Regions from separate parts of the Arthrobacter sp. 05T420 genome, predicted to be linked through region 4. Evidence: riboswitches for the same ligand, from Rfam matches in the RefSeq annotation. Region 4 holds a riboswitch; each other region holds the start of a gene.
The links. Region 4 has a riboswitch for thiamine pyrophosphate ahead of thiC (phosphomethylpyrimidine synthase ThiC). Riboswitches for the same ligand answer to the same signal wherever they lie in the genome.
Positions count from the first base shown of each region.

Region 1: another riboswitch for thiamine pyrophosphate. It lies ahead of AC1DEM_RS19365 (ECF transporter S component); the one in region 4 lies ahead of thiC (phosphomethylpyrimidine synthase ThiC).
Region 2: another riboswitch for thiamine pyrophosphate. It lies ahead of thiO (glycine oxidase ThiO); the one in region 4 lies ahead of thiC (phosphomethylpyrimidine synthase ThiC).
Region 3: another riboswitch for thiamine pyrophosphate. It lies ahead of AC1DEM_RS15155 (bifunctional hydroxymethylpyrimidine kinase/phosphomethylpyrimidine kinase); the one in region 4 lies ahead of thiC (phosphomethylpyrimidine synthase ThiC).

Region 1 covers NZ_JBFTLG010000022.1:76,242-83,195, reverse strand. Annotated here, with positions in the region: gene AC1DEM_RS19370 (ABC transporter ATP-binding protein) at 1-1,214, opposite strand, end outside; gene AC1DEM_RS19365 (ECF transporter S component) at 1,246-1,893, opposite strand; TPP riboswitch at 1,960-2,103, opposite strand; gene AC1DEM_RS19360 (heme-degrading domain-containing protein) at 2,290-2,835, shown strand; gene AC1DEM_RS19355 (DUF4235 domain-containing protein) at 2,875-3,138, shown strand; gene mnhG (monovalent cation/H(+) antiporter subunit G) at 3,209-3,628, opposite strand; gene AC1DEM_RS19345 (MrpF/PhaF family protein) at 3,618-3,896, opposite strand; gene AC1DEM_RS19340 (Na+/H+ antiporter subunit E) at 3,893-4,438, opposite strand; gene AC1DEM_RS19335 (Na+/H+ antiporter subunit D) at 4,435-6,066, opposite strand; gene AC1DEM_RS19330 (Na(+)/H(+) antiporter subunit C) at 6,063-6,623, opposite strand; gene AC1DEM_RS19325 (Na+/H+ antiporter subunit A) at 6,620-6,954, opposite strand, start outside.
Region 2 covers NZ_JBFTLG010000001.1:310,253-317,206, forward strand. Annotated here, with positions in the region: gene AC1DEM_RS01500 (DEAD/DEAH box helicase) at 1-707, opposite strand, end outside; gene AC1DEM_RS01505 (RNB domain-containing ribonuclease) at 1,036-2,553, opposite strand; gene AC1DEM_RS01510 (ferritin-like fold-containing protein) at 2,595-3,266, shown strand; gene thiE (thiamine phosphate synthase) at 3,291-3,986, opposite strand; TPP riboswitch at 4,013-4,133, shown strand; gene thiO (glycine oxidase ThiO) at 4,128-5,369, shown strand; gene thiS (sulfur carrier protein ThiS) at 5,366-5,602, shown strand; gene AC1DEM_RS01530 (thiazole synthase) at 5,608-6,432, shown strand; gene AC1DEM_RS01535 (4a-hydroxytetrahydrobiopterin dehydratase) at 6,486-6,954, shown strand, end outside.
Region 3 covers NZ_JBFTLG010000015.1:37,185-44,138, forward strand. Annotated here, with positions in the region: gene AC1DEM_RS15145 (vitamin K epoxide reductase family protein) at 1-108, opposite strand, end outside; gene AC1DEM_RS15150 (Rne/Rng family ribonuclease) at 583-3,855, shown strand; TPP riboswitch at 4,001-4,098, shown strand; gene AC1DEM_RS15155 (bifunctional hydroxymethylpyrimidine kinase/phosphomethylpyrimidine kinase) at 4,081-5,766, shown strand; gene rplU (50S ribosomal protein L21) at 6,170-6,478, shown strand; gene rpmA (50S ribosomal protein L27) at 6,540-6,803, shown strand; gene obgE (GTPase ObgE) at 6,921-6,954, shown strand, end outside.
Region 4 covers NZ_JBFTLG010000012.1:139,751-146,704, forward strand. Annotated here, with positions in the region: gene ffh (signal recognition particle protein) at 1-239, shown strand, start outside; gene AC1DEM_RS13270 (alpha/beta fold hydrolase) at 311-1,045, shown strand; gene thiC (phosphomethylpyrimidine synthase ThiC) at 1,055-2,875, opposite strand; TPP riboswitch at 2,871-2,978, opposite strand; gene AC1DEM_RS13280 (GNAT family N-acetyltransferase) at 3,053-3,559, shown strand; gene AC1DEM_RS13285 (amidohydrolase family protein) at 3,556-4,668, shown strand; gene AC1DEM_RS13290 (VOC family protein) at 4,739-5,614, shown strand; gene AC1DEM_RS13295 (hypothetical protein) at 6,018-6,455, shown strand; gene rpsP (30S ribosomal protein S16) at 6,686-6,954, shown strand, end outside.

The sequences.
Region 1 (6,954 bases), on a different contig from region 4:
AGCTGCTGGGGCTTCCACCGGTATGGATCGGTTCCGGCGCCGCTGCTGAATCGACCAATGGAGTGGCCAGCAGAGTGACCGCCGGAGTGGCCACCCGCGCCCCCAGCGAGCTCCGGAGCGGCCGAGACCGTCCCGGCAACGGGTCGCAGGAGACCGGCCAGCGTCAGCGCGAGGGCGGACTTCCCTGCGCCGTTCGGTCCGGTGATGGTCAAGGCCTCGCCGGCGCGGACCTGGACCGAAACCCCGGTCTGGACCGGACGCGGCGCGATCGTGCGGAAGCCGTCGCGCAGCCCGGCGCGCCGCGGCCGCTCGCGGGACACCGCGAGCCCGTCGGCCGCGAGCAGGAGCTGCCCGGCGTTACGCGCCGGCAGCCGCGTCCGGGTCGCCGGGACGTAGCCCGGCACCCAGACGCCCGCACCAATGAGCATGTCCCGCGCCTCGGCCAGGACCTGGTCCGGCGGCCCGTCAATGAGTACGGCGGAGTTCAATACCGCGGAGTCCGGGGCGGACCCGGGCTGCAGCACCACAATCCTGTCCACCAGGTCTTTCCAGATCCCCACCCGGTGCTCCACGACCACCAGGGTGGCGCCGGTCTTGTCCAGGCAGCGGCCCACGGCATCCCGGACCTCCAGGACGCCGGCCGGGTCGAGGTTGGCGGTCGGCTCGTCGAGCAGCAGCAGCCCCGGCCGCATCGCGAGGATCCCGGCGAGCGCCAGCCGCTGCTTTTGTCCGCCGGAGAGGGCCGCGGTTGGGTGGTCCAGCGGCAGCCCGCCCAGCCCGACGTCGTCGAGCGCCTCGCGCACGCGCGGCCAGATCTCTGCCGCCGGGACCGCGAGGTTCTCCGCCCCGAAGGCGACGTCGTCGCCGACGCGGGAAAGCACCACCTGGGTTTCCGGGTCCTGCTGCACAAGCCCGGCGCGGCCGCGCTGCGCCCGTGGCGGGGCACCGTCGATCAGCAGGCTTCCGGTCTCGTCGGCGTCGCCAGAGTCGCCCGCTAACCCCGAGACGCCGGCCGCGCCGTCGCCCAGCACGCCAGCCAGGGCGTGGAGCAGGGTCGATTTGCCGGCGCCAGAGGGCCCCAGCAGAAGCACGCGCTCCCCCGGCCGGATGTCCAGGTCAAGGCCGCTGACCGCGGGCCGGGGCCGTCCGGCATGCCGCCAGCCCCAGCCGCGGGCTGTGACGGCGGCCGGCCGGACGCCTGGTGAAGATCTCATGGGTTCCCTGCAGAATTTAGGATGGGAGGGATCAGGAGAACACGGGTTCCGTGGCAGCCTTGCGGGAGGCAAAGGAGCCCAGCACTCCGGTCTTGGCCAGGCCGCGGGTGGCGAGCCAGGCCAGCCCGCCGGCAATAATTGCGCCCGAGATTGTGGTGAAAACGATGTAGGCGAGCTTGTCCCCGGCTGCGTAGGCGATGTTCCAGCCCCACGGCAGGAAGGAATCGTTCAGGCCGCAGAAGAGGCCCGCGCCGGCTCCGGCGAGCAGGGAGACCGGCAGGTTGAACTTCTTGTAGAGGAAGGCCGCGAAGACCAGTTCCGCGCCGAGGCCCTGCAGGATTCCGGAGATCAGTACGGTGGTGCCGTACTGCGAACCCATGATGAGCTCGCCCGTGGCCGCGACGGTTTCACAAAAGAGTGCGGCACCCGGTTTGCGGATGATGAGCATGCCCAGCACCGCCGGGATCATCCAGCCGCCGGCGTACAGTCCGCTCAGCGGCGGGTAGAGCGCGTTGACCGGGGCGGAAATCAGGTTCGCGCCCTGGGACCAGGCCCAGAAAATGACGCCGCCGGCAACGGCGATCAACGCGGCCACCACGATGTCCACCACCCGCCAGCTGTAGTCGCGCCGGGCGGATGAACGGCTGGCGGAACCATGCTGTGCTGAAATATCTGTCATGTCGTCCTCCTGAGGAACAGGAGGGGAGGGTGCTCCGGCCGGCCTCGGCTTCCGCCGCCCTCCGCGCACCCTGAGAACTCGACTCCCTTGCGCCGGTACTAACCGGATCAGGTTCGAGGGTCTGCGGCTGTCCGCACTCTCAGCGCCCACCAACGGTTTCCCCGGATATTTCCGGCGATGCCCGGCGGCGGCGCTCCCCTGTCGTAAATTATTTCGCCCTTGTGGGCTGGCTCAGTTTACACCCGGACGGCCGGGTTTTCAGTGGTGTGCCGTCACAATCGGGGGCCGGAAAGGGCCGGCCACCGCGGCCGGGAAAAGCTGCTTGATAGAGTCGACGTGTCGGACACCCGGACCCGCCAGCGGGCGGCCGCGTCACCTACGGGAAGCTGGATTATTTTGCCGCAGACACCAGCCACACACGATCCCTCCGGGGAATACGACCCTGACTCGAGCGAGCCGCAGCCGCCGGGGTCACTGGCGGCGCTCATCGGCCGCGTGCTGGCCGAGATGGATGCGCTCCAGTTCGCCGCGTTCAGCAAGGACGATGCCCTGGACCTCGGCCTCCTCCTGGTCGAGCTGGGCAGGCAACGCTCGCTGCCCATCGCCGTCGACATCACCAAAGGCGAGCAGGTGCTCTTCCATGCCGCACTGGACGGCGCCACGCCGGACAACGAGCGCTGGATCAACGCCAAGAAGCGCACCGCACTGCGGTACGAGGTCCCGTCGCTGCTGGTGGGCCTCCGGGCCCGGGCTGCCGGCGGAAGGATCGAGGACAACGCCTGGTGGGATCAGACGGAGTTCGCCGCCCACGGCGGAGCGTTCCCGATCTACGTGCGCGGCACGGGCGCCGTCGCCGTCGTCACGGTCTCCGGCCTGCCTCAGAAGGCGGACCACGACCTCGTGGTCGAGGCCCTGCGGATGGTCCTGACACCGGAACGCTAGGCTAGGGGAAAGCCGTTCCCGTCCCAAGGAGACCGAAGAATGAACATCGTCATCAAGCTGCTCGGCACCGGCATCAGCCTCTTGGCCGGCTTTGCCGGCACCAAGCTGGTGGACACCATCTGGGAAAAGTCCACGGGCAACAAGCCGCCCACGGGCCACGAGGACGACGTCCCCACCACGCTGCGCTCGGCCCTGACCTTCGCCCTGATCTCCGCATCGGTCAGCGCCATCATCCAGGTGCTCGCCAACCGCGGCACCCAGCGCGCGATCACCCGCTTCGCCAAGACCCAGGACGTCGTCTGACCTGACTCGGCTAGCCGCGGCACCGGCCGCGGCATGGCCGACGACGCTGGCCGCCGCGCCCCGCACGGGCTCAGCGGCCAGCGTCGTCGTCGTCCACTGCGTGGTTGGCTGCCTGCTGCGCGGCTTTCTGGGCGGCTTTCTGGGCAGCTTTCTGGACTACGGCCTCAAGCTCGTCGGAGCTCAGCAGCTCCGGATGCAGGTGCTTGGTCCGGTAGCCGGCCCGGCCCACCATGTGGGCGGACACGGGAACGGTGAGCAGTTGGAAGAGCCAGGCAACCATCAGGACGGGCCACACCCACCAGGTGCGCATCTGCAGGCCAAGGGCCGCCAGCAGCAGGAACAAGCCCAGGACCTGCGGCTTGGTGGCGGCGTGCATCCTGCTCATGAGGTCCGGGAACCGCAACAGCCCGATCGCGGCGCCGAGGGACATGAGCGCGCCGACCACCATGAACACGGCGGAGAGGGCATCGATCACTGTTTCAGGATTCACGGATGCCCTCCCTCCTCTCGGCCACGAAGCGGGCCACGGTGACCGAGCCGACGAAGCCGATGAGGGAAATCGCAACGAGCAGCATCAGGTTGTTGAGGTGCCGGTTGACGGCCATGTCGATGCACAGGGCCGCCCCGAAAATGGCCAGCAGCACGTCGGCGGCGAGCACCCGGTCCAGCAGCGAGGGGCCCCGTCCGATCCGGATGATCGCCCCCGCGGCGGCCAGGGAAAGTACGACGGCGGTCACCGTCAGGACGGTCTGCATCATGCGGCGATCTCCTGTGTCAGGGCGGACAGTTCGTCTTTGGTCCCCATGATCCTGATCAGCCCGGCCTCGGTGTTCCGGACCTCTTTGCGCAGCTTGGCCGCGTCCTGGGCATTGCGGACGTTGATGCCGTGGATGTAGAGCGTGGACGTTGACCTGTCCACCTCCACCACGAGGGATCCCGGAATCAGCGAAAGCACATGCCCGGTGGCCGTGACCAACAGGTCGGAGTGGCTCCGGAGCGGCACGGCGACGATGGCGCTGACCACGTTGGGGCCGCGGACCACGGCGAGGTACAGGACCTGGAGGCTGGCCGCGACCACCTTTCCGAGGAAAATGAGGGCGAAGGGCACGGCTCGGAGGACGTTGAAGCGGCCGCCGAGCTCCACCGGGGGCAAATAGAAGATACGCGCCACGAGCACGGCGATGAGGGCCCCGAAAAGGAGATTGCCCGGGCTGAAGTTCTGCCACAGCGCTCCCCAGACAAAAACAAGCCACACCAGCAGCGGCAGTTCCTGGCGCAGCGAGATCCTTTTCCGGTTCATTTGCCGCCGCCCTGCCGCTGGGCCTGCCCGGGCTGAACCGCCGCAGGCACGGGCGGCACCGGCGCGTCCTCGCCCAGCACAGCCTGGATGTACGGGGACCTGTCCAGCATTTCCTCGGCGGACTGGTCGGCCACCCTGAACAGCGGCCCGGCGAAAACCGTCAGGGCCACGCCAAAGACCACCAGGCCCAGGGTAGAGCCCACCATGGTGCGGGGCAGCAGGGTCACGTTCGTCTTCCCGGCCCGGTCCCCGGTGGCGGAGTCCGCCGGTGCCGCCAGAAGCACCGGATCGGGGTGCTCAGCGTCCTCCGGCTTGCGCCAGAACGCCCGGTTCCAGACCCTCGCGATCGCCAGCAGGGTCATCAGGCTGGTCAGCACGCCGCCGATCACCAAGGCGTAGGCCAGTGGTGTGCCCAATTCGACGCCTGCCTGAAGCAGCCCCAGCTTGCCCAGGAAACCCGAGAACGGCGGGATTCCGGCCAGGTTCATGGCGGGAACGAAGAACAGGACCCCCAGAACTGGGGAGAGCTTGGCCAGCCCGGCCACACGGTCCATGGATGAGCTGCCGCCGCGGCGTTCAATCAGGCCGGTCACCAGGAACAGGCTGGTCTGGATGGTGATGTGGTGGGCCACGTAGAAGACCGCGGCGCCCAGGCCGGCCACCGTGGACATGGCCAGGCCGAAGACCATGTAGCCGATGTGGCTCACCAGGGTGAAGGACAGGAGTCTCTTGATGTCGCTTTGGGCCAGGGCGCCGAGGATTCCCACCACCATGGTCAGCAGCGCCGCGACCATGAGCGGGGCGTTGAGCGCATCCCCCGGGAACAGCAGCGTCTCCGTGCGGACCATGGCGTAGACGCCCACCTTGGTCAGCAGCCCGGCAAACACCGCGGTGACCGGGGCCGGCGCGGTGGGATAGGAGTCCGGGAGCCAGAAGGACAGCGGGAAGACGGCGGCCTTGATGCCGAAGGCCACCAGCAGCATCACGTGCAGCAGCGTCCGGGTGCCCTGGTCGAGGTCCCCGAGCTTGATGGCGAGGTCCGCCATGTTGATGGTTCCGGTGGCGCCGTAGATCATGGCGATCGCGATCAGGAACAGCACCGAGGACACCACCGAGACCACCACGTAGGTCACGCCGGCCCGGATGCGCGGGCCCGTCCCGCCGAGGGTGATGAGCACGTAGCTGGCCGTCAGCAGGATCTCAAAGCCGACGTAGAGGTTGAAGAGGTCTCCGGAGAGGAAGGCGTTGGACACCCCGGCCACGAGGATCAGGTAGGTCGGGTGGAAGATCGAGACCGGCGCGTCCCGGTCGCCGTCGGCCATACCCTGTCCCGTTGCGTAGATCAGCACCGCAAGGCTCACGGTCGAGGACACAACGAGCATGAGCGAGGAGAACTGGTCCACCACGAGCACGACGCCCCAGGGCGGCATCCAGCCGCCGATGTGCACCGCGGCCGTCCCGCCTTCCCAGACGGAGGCCAGCAGCCAGCATTCCAGCAGCAGGGTCAGGGCCAGGACGGTGATGCTGACCGCGCGCTGGACCCGCGGGTGGTGGATGAGCAGGAAGGTCAGGGCGGCGCCCATGATGGGCAGTACGACGGCGAGCGGGGCAAAGCTGGTGATGTTCACTCTTCGCCTCCTTCCGGTCTGGGGTCAACGTTCAGGGAGCCGGGCTGTTCTTCAGAGGCGGCTTTGTCGGCCCGGATGGGGCGGCCACCGGACATGACCGCGGCGGTATCTGTGGTTCCTGCGCCGTCGGGGCCGGCCATTGCCAGCGGGAATTCTGACGTCTCCACCGGGATGACGGAGTCGTCCTCGGCATCGAAGCTGGGCGTTTCCGCGACGCGGCGGTCCTCGGCGTCGTCCTGGATTTCGTCCTGGCGGGCCAGGACCCAGGTGCGGTAGATGATGCCCAGCATGAATGCCGTCACGGCGAAGGAGATCACGATCGAGGTCAGGATCAGGGCCTGCGGCAGGGGGTCGTTGTAGTCCCCCGCCGGGGTGTCCTTGTCGAAGATCGGCGCCAGCCCGGCGTAGCCGCCGGTGGCGAGGATTAGCAGGTTGGTGGCGTTGGCCAGCAGCATGAGGCCGAGCAGCACCCGGGTAAGGCTGCGCTCAAGGATCAGGTAGATGCCACAGGCGTAGAGGGCGCCCATCACCGTCAGCAGGGTCAGGTTGACGCTCATGTTCTCCCCTTGGAAGTGGTTTCGGCGTCGTCGGCCTCGACGGTGGCTTCGGCGGGGATTCCGCCGCTGTCCTCGTCTTCGGAGAGGCCGTCCTCGTCTTCGGAGGGCTCTTCGAAGTGCTCGTCGATTTCCGCACCGAGGCTGCGCAGCACGTCCAGGGCCAGTCCGACCACCACGACGTACACACCGATGTCGAAGATGGTGGAGGTGACGAACTTGATGTCGCCGAAGACCGGCAGCCACAGCTCCACGATGGCGCTCTGGAACACCTGGCCGCCCAGCAGCAGCGGCGTCATTCCGGCGGCCGCCGCCGTGGCCAGGCCGATCCCCA
Region 2 (6,954 bases), on a different contig from region 4:
GCGATGACCGGGCCGGGCATGGTGGCCGAGAACAGGAGCGTCTGGCGGACCGCGGGGGTACCGGCGATCAGGGTCTCAACGTCCGGCAGGAACCCGAGGTCCAGCATTTCGTCGGCTTCGTCGAGGATGACGATCTTGACGTTCTTCAGGCTCAGGTGCTTCTGCTTGAAGAGGTCGATCAGGCGGCCCGGGGTGCCGACGACGACTTCGACGCCGTTCTTCAGCGCCTCGACCTGCGGCTCGTAGGCGCGGCCGCCGTAAATGGTGGCGATGCGGGCGTTGCGCTTCTTCGCGGCGTTCTCGAGGTCCTTGGCCACCTGGACGGCGAGTTCGCGGGTGGGCACGATCACCAGGGCCTGCGGGGCGCCGGGAACGGCCAGCTTGTCGAAACCGGCGTCGTCACGGCCGACGACGCGCTGCAGCGCCGGGATGCCGAAGCCGAGGGTTTTGCCCGTACCGGTCTTGGCCTGGCCGATGATGTCGTGCCCGGCCAGTGCGACCGGCAGCGTCATGGCCTGGATCGGGAAGGGGTGGGTGATGCCGGCGTCGGCCAGGGACTCCACAATGTCCGCGCGGACGTTGAAGTCGGCGAAGGTCTTTTCGGCAATCTCGTGCGGCTTTTCGTCCGAGATAATGGTCTCTTCGGGCTCGATGGTCTCCGTGCCGGACTCATCGGTCAGAAGCTGGTGCGTGTGCAATTCACTCACAGGGGAGTTTCCTTATTCATTTTGGGCTGCGCTGCTTGCTCAACGGGGCCGGCCAAAGTGGCCGTTCCGGAGCACGCTCAGGCGCGCAAGCATTTCCAGTGGAAGCCGATCGCGGGCTATCTAAATGCTGGCACTGGGGACCAGCGGGTGTATCTCAAGATCGCGTAGGGGCGGGCTTGTTGAATTCGAAAATCATGGAAATCAACGACCGGGCATCCATATCTACCTCTCCAGTCTAGCTGTACAAGGCACGGATCCTCGACTGGACCCGTGATCGCGCCGCGGAGTGGTGCCGGCCGCGGACCGATAGCGGGCCTGAAGCGGACCGTCAGCCCACGAGCTCCAGCTCGATTTCGCGGGTGGCGATGTCCGCTGACAGCACCCGGACCCGGACTTGAGTGCCCGGTTCCAGTTCGCCCGGGCATCGTGCGGTCACGGCGGGCTCGGCGATCTGGACGATCCCGGAGGGACCATTCCCGTTGCCGTTGGCTTTGCCGCCGTTCCCGTTCCCATTCCCGTTGACGCTGACCGCTGTGTTGCCGTTCGCGCTCTTCGCCGGTTTGGGGCCGGAGATGACGACGGCGTCGAATTCCTGGCCGACGTGGTTGACCAGCAGCGCCGCCTCCACGGTGTCCAGCGAGAGCCGCTCCAGCTTCGCGGCGAGCTGGTCCGAGGTGCCCATGATGGCCGGCAGGGACGGCAGGGCCTCCCGGGCCCAGGCCGGAACTTCGGTGCCGTTGCTCAGGGCCTCGCAGATCACCAGCACGAAACGGTCGACCAGCCGCCGCAGCGGCGCCGTGGAATGGGCGTAGGCCGCGCCGATGGCGGACTGGACGGCGGCTCCCGGCACGTTGCCGTCGAAGTGCGTGTACCCGGCACCGCGGAAAAGCATCCCGGCCGAATGCACAATGGCCAGCTGCCGGGGGTCCATGGGGTCCAGGGTCCGGAGGTACTCGCCGTAGCGCATTTCCCCATCCCAGGGCTTGCCGAGGGCCTGGGTCTGGCGGTGGAAGTGCCGCAGCGACGCCTCATCCGGGGCGGGCATGGTGCGCAGGATGCCCACCTTGCCCCGGAGCATGAGAGCGGCGGCGGCCATCCCGGTCATGAGTGAAATCTGGGCGTTCCAGTCCTCGACCGGCAGCGGCGGGGCAGCCACGATCCGGTAGCCGCCGTCGGGCAGCTGCTGGATCTCCTGTTCGGGCATATTCAGGCTCGCGCCGCCGCGCAGGCGTTCCTGCTCCACCCGCTTGATGCCCACCTCTTTGAGCAACTGCAGTACCGGCGACGCGGTGCCGGCGTCGAGTTCGGCCTGGACGCCCTTGTAGTTGAGCTTGGCCCGGCTGCGGACCTGCGCCCGGCGCACGAGGACCGCGGTCACCTCTGCGGCGGCGTCGAGCTCGAACTCCCAGACGAACGCCGCGCACAACTGCCCGGCGAGCAGGCTGCCGGCGGCCTCGCTGATGATCTCCGGGTGCAGCGGAATCCGGCCGTCCGGGGTGTAGAAGGTCTGGCCGCGGCGCCGGGTCTCGGCGTCGAGCGCCCCGCCCGGGGCGACAAAGGAGGGGACATCGGCGATGGCGTAGAACACCTTGTAGCCCCCGTTGCTCCGTTCGATGAACAGGGCCTGATCGAGGTCGGTGGACGATGCCGGATCAATGGTCACGAACTCGACGTGCGTCAGGTCCAGGTCCGGCAGCTTGTGCTCGGCCACCGCTGCTTCCGCGTCGCGCAGCACGTCCTCGGGGAACGGACCGGGCAGTTCCAGCGTGGTGCGCAACGCCTTGAGAGCCTCGGCAAGCTGGTTCTGCTGCTCGTGGACACTGGGGGTCAGGCGATGATGTGACACGAAAATCAGGGTAGCCCGATTTCCGCTATTAGTCTTGGATGATGAGCGCAACTGCGGACGATCCTGCCCTCTACAACAGCTTGGTGGCGGATCTGCTGGGGGTCCTGGCGTACGGCGAGCTTTCCGCCTTCGAGCGGCTGTCCTCGAGTGCCCGGTATTCGCCCACGCTGCATGACCGTGCGGTGCTGGGCAGCATGGCGGTGGTCGAGTTCCAGCATTACGAACTGGTCCGCGCCCGGCTCGAGCACATGGGCCTGGACACCGAGGCTGTCATGCTGCCGTTCCAGCCGTCGGTGGACCACTTCCACGAGCGCACGCGCCCGGCGGACTGGTATGAGGCGCTCATGAAGGCCTACGTGATCGACACCGTCTCCGCGGACTTTTACCGCGCCGTCGGCCGGTACGTCGACGCCGGGACCCGGGAGCTGATCGGGCAGGTCCGCTCCACCGGCGAGTCCACGGCCGTGCTCCAGGAGCGGCTCAAGGCGGCCCTGGCCGATGATCCCCGGCTGGCGTCGCGCCTGGCGCTGTGGGCCAGGCGCCTGCTGGGCGAGGTCCTGACCCATGCCCAGCGGCTCAGCCTTGAGCACGCGTTCCTCGCCGGGCTCTCGGGCCTGGACGACGCCGGCGCCAGGGAGCTGGTCAGGGGCCTGACGGCCGAACTCGCGGCGAACCACGCCCGCCGGATGGCAGGGCTGGGGCTCGCCGGCTAGGTTCAGTGCAGGCCGGGAACCTGCCTAAGATGCCGCGGCGTCCAGCGCCGCCAGCAGCGCACCTGCGGCGTGGGCCGGATCAGGGGCGTCGGTGACCGCCCGGACCACCACGATCCGCCGGGCGCCGGCCTCGACTACCTGCTCAACGTTGCTGAGGTCGATCCCGCCGATCGCGAACCAGGGCATGACGCCGTCCACCTTGCCGGTTCCCTCAGCGTCCGCCCGGCCGATCGCCTGGGCGGCGTAGCGCACGAGGTCGAGGCCGACGGCGGCGCGTCCCGGTTTGGTGGGCGTCGCCCAGACGGGACCCACACAGAAGTAGTCGAGCCCTTTGCGGCCGGGCGAGGCAGCAATGGCGGCGTCCACCTGTTTCGGGCTGTGGGTGGACAGGCCGATCACGGCGTCCTTGCCCAGGAAGCCGCGGGCGGCGTCGAGCGAAATGTCCTTCTGGCCGATATGGAACACGGGTGCCCCGGACAAGGACGCGATGTCCGCCCGGTCGTTGACGGCCCACAACCGTCCGTGGCGCTGGGCCGCGGCGTGCAGGACCTCCAGGAGTTCGAGTTCCTCGGCCGCCTCAAGTGTTTTATCGCGCAGCTGGATGATGTCCACACCGCCGGCGAAGGCGGCGTCAACGAAGTCCTCGAAGTCGCCGCGGTCCCTGCGGGCGTCAGTGCACAAGTAGAGGCGGGCGGTGGTGTGGAGGGGGTCCTGGCTCATGGGTCCAGCCTAGTTCCTCTAAACTGGGCGCATACCGCGGGAGCCCGCAGCAGCCAAGTCGCTGCTGCAGGGCTGAGAGGGCGTCAGAGCCGACCGCTTGACCTGATCCGGCTAGTACCGGCGTAGGGAAGGAATTTTTTTATGGGCACACGAGCCGGCCGCGCAGCCGCCGCCGCAAATGACGCCGCCGACGTTGCCGTGATCGGCGGCGGGGTGATTGGCCATGGCATCGCGTTCGAGGCCAGCCGCTCGGGCCGGTCTGTGGTTTTGATCGACGATGCTCCCGGCAGCGGAGCCAGCTGGGCCGCGGCCGGCATGCTGGCCCCCGTCAGCGAGCTGCATTACCAGGAGGAGCAGCTGCTGGAACTGATGCTTGAGTCGTCCCGGCTGTGGCCCGGATTCGCTGCCGGCCTCGACGCCGGCGGCGCGGATTCCCTGGCCGGTACCGGCTACCTGACGACGTCGACCCTCGCGGTCGGGGCCGACGCGGCGGACCGGCGCGCGCTCGCGGACCTGAGGGAGGTCCAGCAGGCCTGCGGCCTCACCGTGGAACCACTGACAGTGCGCGAGGCCCGCAGCCGGGAGCCCCTGCTGAGCCCGGGCATCTCCTGCGCCTTCGACATCCCGGCCGACCACCAGGTGGACCCCCGGCTGCTGCTCACCCGGCTCGCCAGCGTGCTCGGCGCGGAGGGCGGGAGCTTTGTCCGGCGGCGCGCGGCGGGCCTGCTGTGGCAGGACGGCACGGTTGCCGGGGTACGGCTCGCGGGCGGCGGTTCCGTGCGGGCTGCGGAAACGGTAATCGCCAACGGCCTTGGCGCCGCCGGGCTCGAGGACCTGCCCACCGGGCTGGCGCTGCCGCTGCGGCCTGTCTATGGCGACATCCTCCGGCTTCGCGTGCCCCCGCGTCTGTTGCCGCTGCTCACGGCCACCGTGCGGGGCATGGTGCGCGGGGTCCCGGTGTACATCGTTCCCCGCCAGGACGGCACCGTGGTGATCGGAGCCACCCAGCGTGAGGACGGGCCGTCGGATCCCCATGCGGTTTCTGCCGGCGGCGTCTACCAGCTGCTAAGGGATGCCCAGCAGCTGGTGCCCGCGGTCGCCGAGCTGGAGCTGCTGGAAGCCACGGCGCGGGCCCGGCCCGGCACGCCGGACAACGCCCCGTTGCTGGGACGGGTCGCCCGCCCGGACGGTGGGGACGTCCCGGGGCTCATCATCGCCACCGGTTTCTTCCGGCACGGCGTCCTGCTGACCCCCGCGGCTGCGGCCGTGTGCCGGCAACTCATGGACGGGACGCCGGGCCCGCGCTGGGCCGGGTTCCGCCCCGACCGTTTTTCCCGCACCCCGGACACGTCCGGGGACAGCCCCAAGAAGGAAGCAGCATGAACATCAGACTGAACGGAACGGAGCAGAGCGTCGCCGACGGCGCCTCCGTCAGCACTCTCGTCAGCCAGCTCACTGGCCGCAGCATCGGCCCCGACGGCCGGGCTGCCGACGGGGGCAAGCTCGGTGTCGCCGTGGCCCGCAACGCTGAGGTGGTGCCGCGCAGCCAGTGGCACGCCACGGCGCTCGCCGACGGCGACGACGTCGAACTTGTCACGGCAGTCCAGGGAGGATGACCAGCATGATCGAGACAACATTGGCAGCAACACCAGCCGCACCCGCGGCCGGGGCAGTGGCCGACCCGTTCGTGGTCGACGGCGTGACGCTCGGCTCCCGCCTCATCATGGGCACCGGCGGTGCGCCGAGCCTGGACGGGCTGGGGGCGGCGCTCGTGGCTTCCGGCACCGAGCTGACCACCGTGGCAATGCGCCGCTATTCGCCAGCGGAGACCGGCTCTCTGTTTCAGCTGCTGGAGAATCACCGGATCCGGGTGCTGCCCAACACGGCCGGCTGCTTCACAGCCAGGGACGCCGTTCTCACCGCCGAGCTGGCCCGGGAAGCCCTGGAAACGGACTGGGTCAAGCTCGAAGTCATTGCCGACGAGCACACCTTGCTGCCGGACGCCGTCGAACTCGTAGACGCCACCGAACAGCTCGTGGCGCGCGGCTTCAAGGTCTTCGCCTACACCAACGACGATCCCGTGCTTGCCCTCCGGCTCGAAAACCTCGGCGCGGCGGCCGTGATGCCGCTGGGCGCCCCGATCGGCACCGGCCTGGGCATCCTGAACCCGCACAATATCGAGCTGATCGTCTCGCGGGCGTCCGTGCCCGTGGTGCTGGATGCAGGGATCGGCACGGCCTCGGACGCGGCCCTGGCGATGGAACTGGGCTGCGACGCCGTGCTGCTGGCTACGGCCGTGACCCGGGCGCAGAATCCCGTGCTCATGGGCGAGGCCTTCAAGCATGCCGTCATCGCCGGTAGGCTGGCAAAAAAGGCTGGCAGGATCCCGCGCCGCGAGCACGCTCTGGCGTCCTCGGCGATGGAAGGCCGGGCCGAGTTCCTCTGAGTCCGGCCGCTCCGGTAGGCCGTCTTGTCGGTCAACCAGTGAAGGAGACTGTCATGGCAGCCACGGACGACATCCTCGCCCGCCCACAACTCGACGAAGCGCTGGCAGGCCTGCCGGATTGGCGGTACCGCCTCGGCGGGCTGGTGACCGTGTACAAGGCGCCGACGACGGCCGCGGCACTCGAGCTGATCGCCGCCGTCGGGCACCTCGCCGAAGTGCAGAACCATCACCCGGACCTGGACTGGCGCTTCAACCGGGTCTTTCTTCGCTACAGTTCCCATGACGTCGGCTCCGAGGTGACGCAGCGGGACGTCAAGGCGGCCGCTGCGGCCAGTGCGGCGGCCGCCGCAGTCGCTGCCACCGCGCAACCGGGGCTGTACCGGACCGTGGAAGTAGCCATCGATTCGGAGAATCCCGCCGGGATTTCGGAGGTCTGGCGGGTCGCCCTCGGTTACCGCAAGGGCAGACTCGGGGATCTCACGGACCCCTACGGCCGCGGCCCTTCGCTCCGGTTCCGGGAAA
Region 3 (6,954 bases), on a different contig from region 4:
GAACGGGCGGTCGCGGGTCATCGTGGGAAGGGACCGGTCCGCGGGAGCCGGGCCGGAACCCGGTTGGTGTACGGTCGCGTCGCCGGCAGTGCTGGAGATGCTGGGCATGGAATATGAGTCCTTTTGATCGTGTGCTTCTGGCCCCGATTGTAACGCCGCAGGCTGGGCGGCGCCGCAGAACAGCCCCTGCCCGTGCCCGCCCTGCCGCACCTGTTGCGCTCCGGGGCCCCGCCTACGCCAGCTTTGGCGGCTCCTGTGAGACAATGATCGTGGCTGGAACCCGATCCACATCCGGATTCCGGTCCGGCGATTTTGTTTCAAGACCGCCAATGATGAGCAGGGAGCTGCGGATCCTCTGATTCCAGCTGTCCCGCAATGCCATTGGACGGCACCTGGTTGTGGCATGTAGGTCAACGGGTTCCAAAACAATCTCGCCGGCCCTCCAGGGCTGCCGCACCCCACTGCCGGTGCGAACCTGAGGGTATCCAATTGACTTCTGTCAATGCCTGCGGGTGTTGACGCATATTTGCCCCAACGGGCGCCGAATGTGGCGGCGCATCAGGGGCAGGAGTGTCGCCACATATGGATAATGACCAGGTTGTAGCCGGTAACGAAGAACTAGTCGCCGGGGAAGCAGTAACTGCGGAAGCAGAGGCTCCGGTAGCGCCGAAGAGGGCCGTCCGGACGCGCCGGAAGGCGCCCGTCGCAAAGGTTAACGCTGCGGCCGCCGCGGAGGCTGTGGCTGAAGCCGCGGCCCTGGCGGACGCAGCCGGCTCGGACGAGCCCGTCGCCGGCCGCCGCAAAGCAGCCGGCGTTAAAACCGCCCCCGAAGCAGCTGTACCCGAAACTGCGGCGCCCGACGCCGCCGAAACGCCGGCAAAGGCGCCCGCTCGGCGCACCCGTGCCCGCAAGGCTGTTGCCGCGCCGGAACCGCTCCCTGCCTTCGCCGGAGAGCCCGAAGCCAACGCCTCCGCCGCGGCAGAGGCTCCCGAGGCAGCCGCTGCTTCCGACGAAGCCGCCGTCACAGAGACGGTCGCCGAGAAGCCGGTCCGCCGCCGCGCCAGCCGCGCCAAGGCCGCTCCGAAAGCCGAGGACGTACCCGCAGTAGCCGTCCCGGCCGAGCAGGCCGAACCGGAGGAAGCCGCTGCAGCCCAGCCCGTGGACGCGCCCGCCGCGGACGCCCAGCCCGCCCAGGCCCGGATCGAAGAAGCCCAGCCCGAAGAGCCCGAAGCCCGGCCCGAGGACAGCCCGGCCGCCTCGCTGTTCATGGAACCCGGTGCCCTCACTTCCGTGATCTTCCAGGCCCCCGACCTCAGCACCGTGGTGCGTTCGGTCCCCGTTGCCGCCGCAGCAGCAGCGGAGCCTGCGGAAGAAGAAGGCGACGAGGACGAGGACGCCGGAAACCGCCGTCGGCGCCGCAGCCGCGGCCGTCGCGGGCGTACGCGCACGTCCGCCGATTCCGACACCGAGACCGAAGGCATTGCCGAGGGCTCTGAGGAAGAGGGCGACGAACGCTCCGAAGGCACCCTTGAAGACGGCGTGACCTCGCGCCGCCGCCGTCGCCGTCGCCGCGGTGACCAGGACCTGGAACTGACCGGCGGGGAAGGCGACGACCCGCCCAACACGGTGACCCGCGTCCGGGCGCCCCGGGCCATGGCCGAGGCGCCGGTCAACAACCGCGTCACGTCCGTCAAGGGCTCCACCCGCCTGGAAGCCAAGAAGCAGCGCCGCCGCGAATCCCGCGACACCGGCCGCCGCCGCACCGTCATCACCGAGGCCGAGTTCCTGGCCCGCCGCGAGTCCGTGGACCGCCAGATGATCGTCCGCCAGCGCGACGACAGAATCCAGATCGGTGTCCTCGAAGACGGCGTCCTGGCCGAGCACTTCGTGTCCAAGACCCAGCAGGATTCCCTGATCGGCAACGTCTACCTGGGCAAGGTCCAGAACGTGCTGCCCTCCATGGAAGCCGCATTCGTGGACATCGGCCGCGGCCGCAACGCCGTGCTCTACGCCGGCGAAGTGAACTGGGAGTCCGTCAACCTCGAGGGCAAGCAGCGCCGGATCGAGAACGCGCTGAAGTCCGGCGATTCCGTGCTGGTCCAGGTCACCAAGGACCCGGTCGGCCACAAGGGCGCCCGCCTCACCAGCCAGATCTCGCTGCCCGGCCGCTACCTCGTGTACGTGCCCGGCGGTTCCATGACCGGCATCTCCCGCAAGCTGCCCGACGTCGAACGCAACCGCCTCAAGCGCATCCTCAAGGACCGCCTGCCCGAGGACGCGGGCGTCATTGTCCGCACCGCGGCCGAGGGTGCCTCCGAGGAAGAGCTGACGCACGACATCAACCGCCTCCGCGCACAGTGGGAGGGCATCGAGAGCCAGTCGACGTCCACCAAGATCCTCGCTCCCGAGCTGCTCTACGGCGAACCTGACCTGACCATCAAGGTGGTCCGCGACGTCTTCAACGAGGACTTCTCCAAGCTGATCGTCTCCGGCGAGGAAGCCTGGGACACCATCGAGGCCTACGTCACCTACGTGGCACCGGACCTCGTGGGCCGGCTCGAGAAGTGGACCAAGGATACGGACATCTTCGCTGCCTGGCGCATCGACGAGCAGATCCACAAGGCCCTGGACCGGAAGGTCTTCCTGCCCTCCGGCGGCTCCCTCGTGATCGACCGCACCGAAGCCATGACCGTGGTGGACGTCAACACCGGCAAGTTCACCGGCTCCGGCGGCAACCTCGAGGAAACCGTCACCAAGAACAACCTGGAAGCCGCCGAGGAAGTGGTCCGGCAGCTGCGCCTGCGCGACATTGGCGGCATCATCGTGATCGACTTCATCGACATGGTGCTCGAATCCAACCGCGACCTCGTGCTGCGCCGCATGGTGGAGTGCCTGGGCCGGGACCGGACCAAGCACCAGGTGGCCGAGGTGACCTCGCTGGGCCTCGTGCAGATGACCCGCAAGCGGATGGGCACCGGGCTGCTGGAGGTCTTTGGCGAACAGTGCGAAACCTGCGCGGGCCGCGGCATCGTCACGCACGACGAGCCCGTGGAACACCGCCGCGCCAACACGGTTGCCGCGGAGCACTACGTGCCGCGCACCGAGGCTCAGCCGGTTGCCCGTACGGAGCGCAAGAGCCGTCGCCGCGGCAGGGGAGCCCAGGGCCCGGAGACCGCTCCGGCCACGCCCGCCGCCGTCCACGCCGAGCCCACCGAGGCCGAACGCCACGCCAAGGCTGAAGCCACCCGTGCCGCTCTGGCGAACATCGCCGCCGCTGCGCACGCCGCGCATCTGCACGACGGTGAGGCAGCCGCTGCCAGCGACGCCGGGGCCCGCCAGGCCGCCGTCGACGCCGTCACACAGCTTGCTGCCGCGGAAGAGGCAGCCGGACGCCCCGCGACCGTGCTGACGTTCGGCGGCGAACAGGTGGCCCTGCCCTTCGTCGAGCACGCCGAGGACGCGCCGGAACCGGCCCTGACCCTGGACCTGCTGACCGAGGCCTTCGCCAACCTGGGCGACGCCGAGGCCGGCAAGCAGGCCGCTAGGCAGGACGAGTTGCAGGCCCCGGCCACCGAAGCACCCGAGGCGCCCGCAACCGTGCGCGCTGCGGAGGCTCCGGCTTCACGGGCAGCGGACACCACCACCCGTGGCCGTCGCGGGCGCCGCAACCGGAGCGCCAGCCGCGCCCAGGGCGCTGCGAACGAGACCTCCGTGGAGCACCGCGAGGCCACACGGCCTGCAGCGGCAGGATCTGTTCACGAGGCCAAGGCACCCGCAGCGGCCAGGCCGGCCTCCGTCCCGGCCGGTAACGAGCCGATCATCCTCGGCGTCGGCGTACCGGCGTCGGAGCTCTAGTCCTCCGCGACTCATCGCTTCCCCGGCCGGTCACTTCGACCGGTCGGGCTGCGGGCCCGGGCCCGAGCGGGCGTAACATACGTCCGCTCCGGCCCGGGCCCGCTGCTGCGTTAACGGGCCAGCCCGGCGGCAACGGCTAGGCTGGGACACTGACACGGGGTGCCGCGCATCGGGCCGGCTGAGATCCAGACCCGTTGAACCTGTCCGGTTAGCACCGGCGAAGGGATGTCTGACTTGTCCGCGAGATCGAATCCGTCCGAGTTTCCGCCCAGCGAGTTTCTGCTCCCCCAGTCCTCACCGCCGTCCCCGTCCGCGCCGCTGCGCATTCCCCGCGTGCTCGCCATCGCCGGCTCCGACCCGTCCGGCGGGGCCGGGATCCAGGCCGACCTGAAGAGCATCGCAGCCAACGGCGGCTACGGCATGGCCGCCATCACGGCCCTGACAGCACAAAATACCCAGGGCGTGCGCGCCGTCCACGTGCCCCCGGCCGCGTTCCTCACCGCCCAGCTGGACGCCATCAGCGACGACATCGGCATCGATGCCGTCAAGATCGGCATGCTCGGCGACGCCGCAGTGATCCACGCCGTCCGCGTCTGGCTGGAGAAGGTGCGGCCCGCCGTCGTCGTCCTGGACCCGGTAATGGTCGCCACCAGCGGCGACCGGCTGCTCCAGGAGTCGGCCGAGGCCGCCCTGCAGGCCCTCCTGCCGCTGGCGGACCTCATCACGCCGAACCTGGCCGAACTCGCTATCCTGCTCAAAGAGCCCGCCGCGGCCGACTGGGCCGAGGCCCTGGCCCAGGGCAAGCGGCTGGCCGCCCTGACCGGCACCACTGTGCTGGTCAAGGGCGGTCATCTCCAGGGCGGACAACCCGGGAACGGGCCCGGCCCTGACTGCGATGACGGCGACGTCGCGCAGGGCGGGAACGGCGCCGACGGCGGCTGCCCGGATGCGCTGGTCAACACCGGTGGCCTGCTCGGCACCGAAACGGTGGTGGTGCCGGGGGAGCGGATCGCCACGCGCAACAGCCACGGCACCGGCTGCTCCCTGTCCTCGGCCATGGCCACCGTGCAGGCCCGGGTGGGGGACTGGGAAGCGGCGTTGCGGGAGGTGAAGCCGTGGCTGCTGGGTGCGCTCCGTGAAGCCGCGGTCCTGGACGTCGGTTCCGGGAACGGCCCGGTCCACCACTTCCACCACGTGCAGCACCTCGCGAACGGCCAGCACGGCCAGGTCAGCCAGGCAAGCCACGTACACGGTCCGGCCGAAGGCGAGTTCGCCGCAGCCCTGCGCGAAGGGGCTTCTGGCGATCTTGACGCCATCTACGCCCTGGACTTCATCCGCGGACTGGCCGACGGAACCCTGCCCGAGCACGAGTTCGCCTACTACCTCGCCCAGGACGCCATCTACCTCAACGGCTACTCCCGGGTCCTGGCCCGAGCTGCCGCGATCGCCCCCACCGAGGCCGAACAGCTGTTCTGGGCCCGTTCGGCGCAGACCTGCCTGGAGGTCGAGTCCGAGCTGCACCGGTCCTGGCTTAGCACCCGCCCCACGGCGCCCACCCTGGGCCCAGTGACGAAGTCCTACGTGGACCACCTGCTGGCCGCCTCGGTGTCCGGCAGCTACGGGGTCCTCGTGGCGGCAGCCCTGCCGTGCTTCTGGCTCTACGCCGAGGTCGGTTCCACCCTGCACCGAGAGTTCCTGGCCGGCGGCGCCTCCGTGGCACACCCGTACGCCGACTGGCTGCGGACGTACGCCGATGAGGACTTCGCCGCCGCCACCCGGCAGGCCATCGCGTACACGGACACTGCGGCAAGACGGGCATCCGGGAGCGAGCGGGAGGCCATGGCACTGGCTTTCCGCCAGTCATCGGGGTACGAAGTGGCCTTCTTCGACGCGCCGCGGCTGTACGCCTGACACAACCTGCCGCGCACAGCCGGTACGATAGTGGGGCACGGTTCCGGAAGTCGTTGCGGAATCACAGCATCTAGACGGTCGAGATCAAGGTCAAGAACATTGACATGATCTTTGCTTCAAGACGTTGTGGCGCCTATCACGGACTATCCGCCGGAACCAGCCTCATTTGCGGCCGAAGGCAAAATTAGCGTATTCTAGATCTTCGGTGCTTACGCCAACACTTGGGTTACGACCCTGTGAACAGCCTGCTTGGAATTCCAAGTGGATTTGTTCCGGGGGTAGCTCATGGGTTCCCCCGGGGAACCCACCGGCGTTGAGGCACAGCGTGAACCGGTCCATAAAATTTGGTTCCAGGTTCCGCACGCAAATCTAGTAATAAACGTCGAGAGAAGTGAGTTCCCCAGTGGTGTACGCGATTGTCCGCGCAGGCGGCCGCCAAGAGAAGGTTTCCGTTGGAGACTTCGTTACCCTGAACCGCGTCCCCGGTGGAGCCGGCAGCACCTTTGAGTTGCCCGCACTGCTCCTGGTGGACGGTGACAAAGTCACGTCTGCCGCTGCGGACCTGGCCAAGGTAACGGTTACGGCTGAGATCCTCGAAGACCTTCGTGGTCCGAAGATCGTCATCCAGAAGTTCAAGAACAAGACCGGTTACAAGAAGCGCCAGGGTCACCGTCAGGAATTGACCAAGGTCAAGATCACCGGTATCAAGTAACTCTTCGTTACCGTTCAGGTTCCAGCAGATTCCCCAGAATTTTTGAAGGCAGGCATTCCAAATGGCACATAAAAAAGGCGCGAGTTCCACTCGCAACGGTCGTGACTCCAACGCCCAGTACCTTGGCGTCAAGCGCTTCGGTGGCCAGGTAGTTTCCGCAGGCGAGATCATCGTCCGCCAGCGTGGCACCCACTTCCACCCGGGCGCCGGCGTCGGCCGCGGCGGCGATGACACCCTGTTCGCACTGGCCCCCGGTGCTGTCGAGTTCGGCACCCGCCGTGGTCGCCGCGTTGTGAACATCGTGGCTGCTGCAGCTGCAGAGTAGCAATAAGTTCTAAATCGGTGGGGCGGGCCATTAGGTCCGCTCCACCGGTGTTTTAACCGCATTACAATCATCTTGGGCCCCTTTGTGGGTCCGGGGAACAGCACTGAGGAGATCCACGTGGCGAGCTTTGTAGACCGGGTAGTACTGCACG
Region 4 (6,954 bases):
CCGGCATGGGCGGCGGGGGCGGTGCCCGGAAGGGCGCCAAGTCCGCGCCCAAGAAGAAGGCCCGCTCCGGCAACCCGGCCAAGGCTGCGCAGGAACTGCGTGACGCCGAGGCCCGGCGCGCCGCCGGCCCCAAGGCCCTGCCCACCGGAGCATCGTTCGGCCAGCAGGGCGGCGACTTCGATCCGTCCCAGCTGAACCTGCCCAAGGGCTTCGATAAGTTCCTCGGCGGCAGCAAATAGCCGCACCTGCTGGGCGCCGCCGGGACTGTGTCGCCGGCGGCATCAGCACTGACGTGCCATAGGGTTAGACAATGTTCAAGCAGCGCGTAGTCTTCGTCCACGGGGATGGCAGCTTCGGTGCCGCGGCGTGGCCAAAGCAGCACGGCATGGCGCTGGACTACGACGCCCTGTTCCTGCGGCGGCACGGGTTCGACGCCGTCGCGGAACCGCTCGAATCCAACTTCGCCGCCGACGCCGCAATAGTGCTCGCGTCGCTGGCAGACGACGGCCGCGGCGAGGCCGGCGGTCACGTGGTGGCCCATTCGCAGGGCGCGATCGCCGCGATGATGGCCGCCGTCGAACGGCCCGACCTCGTCCAGTCGCTGACCCTGGTGGAACCTGCCTGCCTGTCCTTGACCGCTGAGCTCCCGGCCACCGCCGCGCACCGGGCGCTCATGCAGCCGCTCTTCGACGTCCGGCACAACCTCAGCGACGACGACTTCCAGCGGGAGTTCATCCGCCGAGCGTTTGCGGCGGACGCGCCGGGGGCCACGACGCCGGAGGCCCTCCGGGCGGCGCGCCGGCTCCGCCTGCAGGCGCCGCCGTGGGAAGCCCCGCTGCAGATCGTGCCGGGCGTGCCGACGCTGGTCCTGACCGGCGGCTGGGAGCCGCTGTATGAGGAAATCGCCGGCTACCTGCGCGAGACCGGTGCCCTGCACCGCACGGCGCCGGGAGGGCACCGGCCCCAGGATTCAACCGAGGGGGACCGGGCCATCCGCTCGTACATCGCCGAGGTCAGCCGGCGCCAGCACGCCCGGGCATCCTAGGACGCTGTCCTAGGAAGCTGCGGGGCCTCCCATAGCAGGCTCCGGCAGATAGACCTTGCCGCCCGAGGCAATGAACTCCTTGCTCTTCGCCTGCATTCCGGCCGCCATCTGCGCGAGGGCCGCCTGCGAGTCAGCTGAACCGTATTCGTCCCGGATGTCCTGGCTGATCCGCATGGAGCAGAACTTAGGCCCGCACATCGAGCAGAAGTGGGCCGTCTTGGCCGGCTCCGCGGGCAGCGTCTCATCGTGGAAGGCCTCGGCCGTCACCGGGTCCAGGGACAGCGCGAACTGGTCCCGCCAGCGGAACTCAAACCGCGCCTTGGACAGGGCATCGTCGCGTTCGTGGGCGCCGGGGTGGCCCTTGGCGAGGTCGGCGGCGTGGGCCGCGATCTTGTAGGTGATCACGCCCGTTTTCACGTCGTCCTTGTTCGGCAGCCCGAGGTGTTCCTTGGGCGTGACGTAGCAGAGCATGGCAGTGCCGTAGCGGGCTATCTCCGTCGCGCCGATCGCCGAGGTGATGTGGTCATACCCGGGTGCGATGTCGGTGACCAGCGGCCCGAGCGTGTAGAACGGAGCGCCCTTGCAGAGTTCCTGCTGGCGCTCCACGTTTTCCCGGACCAGGTGGAAAGGCACGTGCCCGGGACCCTCCACCATGACCTGCACATCGAACTCCCAGGCACGCTGCGTGAGCTCGGCCAGGGTGTCCAGCTCGGCGAACTGCGCCGCGTCGTTGGCATCCGCCGTCGCGCCGGGCCGCAGCCCGTCACCCAGGGAAAACGCGACGTCGTACTTCGCGAAAATCTCGCACAGCTCGTCGAAGTGGGTGTAGAGGAAGTTCTCCTGGTGGTGCGCCAGGCACCAGCCGGCCATGATCGCTCCGCCGCGGGACACGATGCCGGTGACCCGGTTGGCCGTCAGGGGCACATAGCGCAGCAGCACCCCCGCGTGGATGGTCATGTAGTCCACGCCCTGCTCGCACTGCTCGATCACTGTGTCCCGGAAGATCTCCCAGGTCAGGGCGTTCGCCTCGCCGTTGACTTTCTCCAGCGCCTGGTAGATGGGGACCGTGCCAATGGGGACGGGGGAGTTGCGGATGAGCCACTCGCGCGTCGTGTGGATATCGTCCCCGGTGGAGAGGTCCATGACGGTGTCCGCGCCCCATTGCGTGGCCCACTGGAGTTTGTCGACTTCCTCGGCGATGGAGCTGGTCACGGCGGAGTTGCCGATATTGGCGTTGATTTTCACCAGGAACGCCTTGCCGATGATCATCGGCTCGGATTCGGGGTGGTTGACGTTGTTGGGAATGATCGCCCGGCCCGCGGCCACCTCGCTGCGCACCAACTCCACGTCGCAGTTCTCACGCAGCGCGACGAACCGCATTTCCTGGGTGATGACGCCGTCCCGGGCGTAGCGCATCTGCGTGACGGTCCGGCCCTCAACCCCGCGGCGCGGCACCGGGCGTCCGCCCCGCCACTCGGCCGATGCCGCGCCCCGGCGTAGCGCCGACTTGCCGTCGTCGAGCAGCTCCCGTTCCCGGCCGGCGTAGGTTTCGGTGTCAGCCCTGGCCTCGATCCAGGGCGCACGGAACGGCTCCAGCCCGCGGACCGGATCGCTGCCCGGGCCGGCCGTGCGGTAGACCCGGAACGGTGCGTTTCTGACGCCGCCCGGCGAGGGTTCCAGGGCGATCTCGGTCACTGGAACGCGGATGCCATGGTCCAGGTCCGTGGTGAAGGCCAGCGAGTGGGACTTCATCGACTGCGTGGCGGCTGCAGATTCGTTGTGGACTGACTCATTTTGGACAGGGCTGTGCTGTGTCAATTGGGTATTCACGAAAATACTCACTTCCTTCGCCGGCATTACCCGGACAGGTTCAACGGTCGCAGGCTGCGTCAGCCCGATCTCAGCCCCTGCAAGGGCACCCGTGTGGTCGTAGACGAAGCTACCACGCGCTTCCGGATGGCTGTCGAGTGTGACGCGTGCGACGGGCCGCGGTGTTAGCGTGGCATTGTGACTCTGCCTTGGGCCGTGCCCCGCATCAGAACGGCGACGCCGGAAGACATGCCGGCCCTGCCGGTTCTCGAGGCCGCAGCAGACCGCGTCCTCGAAGCGGAGCTGGGGAACCAGTCGCTCCCGGTCCCGGAGTTAACGACGCCGGTTGAGCCGCTCTTCATACTCGTCACCGGAGCCCCGCCCGTGGGGTTTGCCCGCGTTGACGATGTCGGCGGCCACGCCCATCTGGAGCAACTCTCGGTGCACCCCGACTTTGGCGGTCGGGGCATCGGACGGTCCTTGGTGGAGGCGGCCCTCGGTGCGGCCCGGGGCCGTGGCTATATGTCGATGACGCTTTGCGCCTTCGCGGACGTTCCGTTCAATGCGCCGTTTTATGCGAGCTGCGGTTTCGAGGAGTACCCCCAACCCGGGCAGGCGTTGGCTGCCCTGCGGATCCGCGAAGCGCAGTTGGGGCTGGATGATCTGGGACGGCGGATCGTCATGCGGATTAGGCTTAGCCCATGACCGCAATCATCGAGTTCAGCGGCCCCATCCTCACGGCGGCGGACCGGGAACGCCGCGGTCTCTGGTCGGTGGACGGCCTGCTGACCTTCCGCCGTCCGGCCGCCGCGCCGGACCTCGTGCTGGACGGCTGGGTCATTCCCGGCCTCGTGGACGCGCACTGCCATATCGGACTGGGCCCGGGCGGTGACGTTTCCGAGGCCACCGCGGAATCTCAGGCCCTGGCGGACCGCGGCGCCGGGACGCTGCTGGTCCGCGACGCCGGCGCGGTCCACGACACCCGCTGGCTCCAGCAGCGCGCTGACCTTCCAAGGATCATCCGCGCCGGCCGGCACATCGCCAGGACCAGGCGCTACCTGCCGGGCCTGGCCATCGAGGTCGAACCCGATGATCTCGTCGAGGCCGTGCGCAAGCAGGCCCGCGCCGGCGACGGCTGGGTCAAGCTCGTGGGGGACTGGATCGACCGCGACGCCGGCGACCTCGCCGCCAGCTTTCCCGCCCGGACGGTCATGGACGCCGTCCAGGCCGCCCACGACGAAGGGGCCCGCGTCACCGCCCACTGCTTCGCCGAAGACACCCTGGATGACATGCTCGACGCCGGGATCGACTGCATCGAGCACGCCACCGGCTTGCTGCCCCGGCACCTGCCGCGCTTCCTCGATCAGGGTGTCCCGATTGTGCCCACCCTGATCAACATCGCCACGTTCCCGGACATTGCCGCCCGGGCCGAGGCCAAGTTCCCCCGTTACGCCGCCCACATGCGCTCGCTGTGGGAGCGGCGGGCGGATCGGGTGCTCGAAGCCTACGAGGCGGGGGTGGCCATCTTTGCCGGCACCGACGCCGGCAGCGTGATCAGCCACGGCCGGATCGTGGACGAAGTCCAGGCCCTGCACGCCGCAGGCCTTCCCGCCTCAGCCGCACTCGACGCCGCATGCTGGTCCGCGCGGACATGGCTCGGCGCGGATTCCATCGGTGAAGGGGCGAGTGCGGACGTCCTGGTCACCGCCGAGGATCCGCGGAGCCAGCCGGCCACGCTCCACCGGCTCAGGCACATCGTGTTGCGCGGGCTCCCGGTGAACCGGGAACCAGCCCGGCCATTAGGAATAAATTGAAGCTTCAAGTAATTTACTTCTATGCAGGGTCACCGAAATCCGGTGGCCACAGAACCCACGGAGCGTTTCAATGACCGCAGAAGCCAGCACGCAGGACCTCCTTCCTGCCGAACTCACCATGGGCACTGTGATGCTCAAGGTCGGCGACATGAAGCTCATGACCGACTACTACCAGCGCGCCCTCGGCCTGGAGACTGTGGCCGAACAGGACGGCGGGCTCTACCTCGGGCGCCAGCAGAAGCCGCTGGTCCACCTGGCACCCGCACCTGGCCTGAATCTTCCGTCTCGCGGCGAGGCCGGTCTCTTCCATACCGCACTCCTCTTCGAGGACCAGCACTCGCTGGCGGCCACCATTGCCAGCGCGGCTCAGTACGAGCCGCAGTCCTTCACAGGCAGTGCGGACCACCTCGTCAGCGAGGCCTTCTACTTCAACGACCCCGAAGGCAACGGCATCGAGCTGTACTGGGACCGGCCGCGGGAGGCCTGGTCCTGGGAGGGCAAGAACGTCGTCATGGACAGCCTCGCCCTGCCGCCGCAGCGCTACCTGCAGCAGTACCTGACCGAGGAGTCCGTGACCGGCCAGCGCCAGGCCGCCGCCGGCGTCGGGCACGTCCACCTCCAGGTGGGCGACGTCCAGTCGGCGCATGAGTTCTACGTCGGCACGCTGGGCTTCGAGAAGACCGCGGGCTGGCACGGCCAGGCGCTGTTCGTCTCGGCCGGCGGCTACCACCACCACATGGCCATGAACGTCTGGAACAGCCGCGGCGCGGGCCCCCGGCGCGACACGCTGGGCCTGGGTGAGGTCCTCATCGAAGTGCCGTCCGGTGACGACGTCGCCGCCCTGGCCGACCGGCTCAAGGTCGCCGGCATCGACTCGCACCACACTGGCGCCGAGCTGCGCTTCGAGGACCCGTGGCGCAACCGGATCCGCGTCGCGGTTCGCTAAAGCCCGAGCCTTGAGGGGCATGCCCAGCGCAGTGGGTCAGCAGTGGACATGGCTCCTATATGTCCATTGGTCGCGGCCAGCGGAGGCATGCCCGCGGGAGGTGGCACGGGATTGCCGGGTCAGAGGTGGGCATGTCCGTATGTGGCTGGCAGGGCCGCGGGACATGTCCATTTGCCGCGCCCGGGAGTGGATATAGCGTCTTTATGTCCACTGGTCGCGGCCGGCGGAGGGCATGCCCGCGGGAAGTGGCGGGGGATGGCCGGGCCAGCGGTGGACATGTCCCCATGTGGCTGGCAGGGCCGCGGGACATGTCCACTCCAGGCGCAGCCGGGCCGAAGCGCTAGGCTGGGATGACGTGCGAAAACAGCGGTCCGCGTACCGCCGAACCTTAAGGACCAGCTGCATGGGATTCACCGAACTCTTTGTGTCCACCCACGAAGAAGCCCTCAAGCGCGCCGGCGCACTCCAAGGCGGCGGCCCGGCCGCGCCGGGGGCCGTCCGGATCCCGGACATCAGTGACTTCGAGGTGGAGCGGCTCGGAGACCTCGCCGGAGTGGCCGTGCACGCCCCGGGCGCGGACTATGAGCTGGCCATGGTTGACGTGGCCAGCGACTCGCTGCTCGGCGTCCCCGCCGCGATGGTCCGCACGCTTGCGGAACTGCTCAGCTATGAAACCGAAGGGGAGGGCGACGTCCTTGAGGATGTCGCGGCCAACTGGGCCGCCGAGGAGGACATGCCCTTCGGCCCGGACGAGGCGCGCGGCTATGTCCGCCGGATCGCCGAGCTCGCCGCCGGAGTGGACCCCGCAACCAGGTCTGGCCTCTACGTCTGGACCTCCTGACCGGCGCGGATCGCCGCGTCTTTCGCCCTGTCCAGGCCGCCCGCCGGTACGCGGGGCTCGTGTCAAGTCGAAATCCTGCCGGTGATCTGGCACAATGAACAGGTACTCGATCTGCGTGGCCCCTCTCTCCGCGTCTGGATCTTGTCCTTTAGAACCCCCAAGTACGGCCCGCCCCACGGGTGCAGAACGCCGGGCTCGACCCCGTTTCAGAAACAGGAGTGACCACAAAAGTGGCCGTAAAGATTCGCCTTAAGCGCTTCGGTAAGATGCGCGCACCGTACTACCGCATCGTCGTCATGGACTCACGCTCCAAGCGTGATGGCCGTGCTATCGAAGAGATCGGCAAGTACCACCCGACCGAAGAGCCCTCGTACATCGAGGTCGACACGGACCGTGCCCAGTACTGGCTCGGCGTCGGCGCACAGCCGTCCGAGCAGGTTGCCGCGATCCTGAAGATCACCGGTGACTGGCAGAAGTTCAAGGGTCTCCCGGGCCAGGA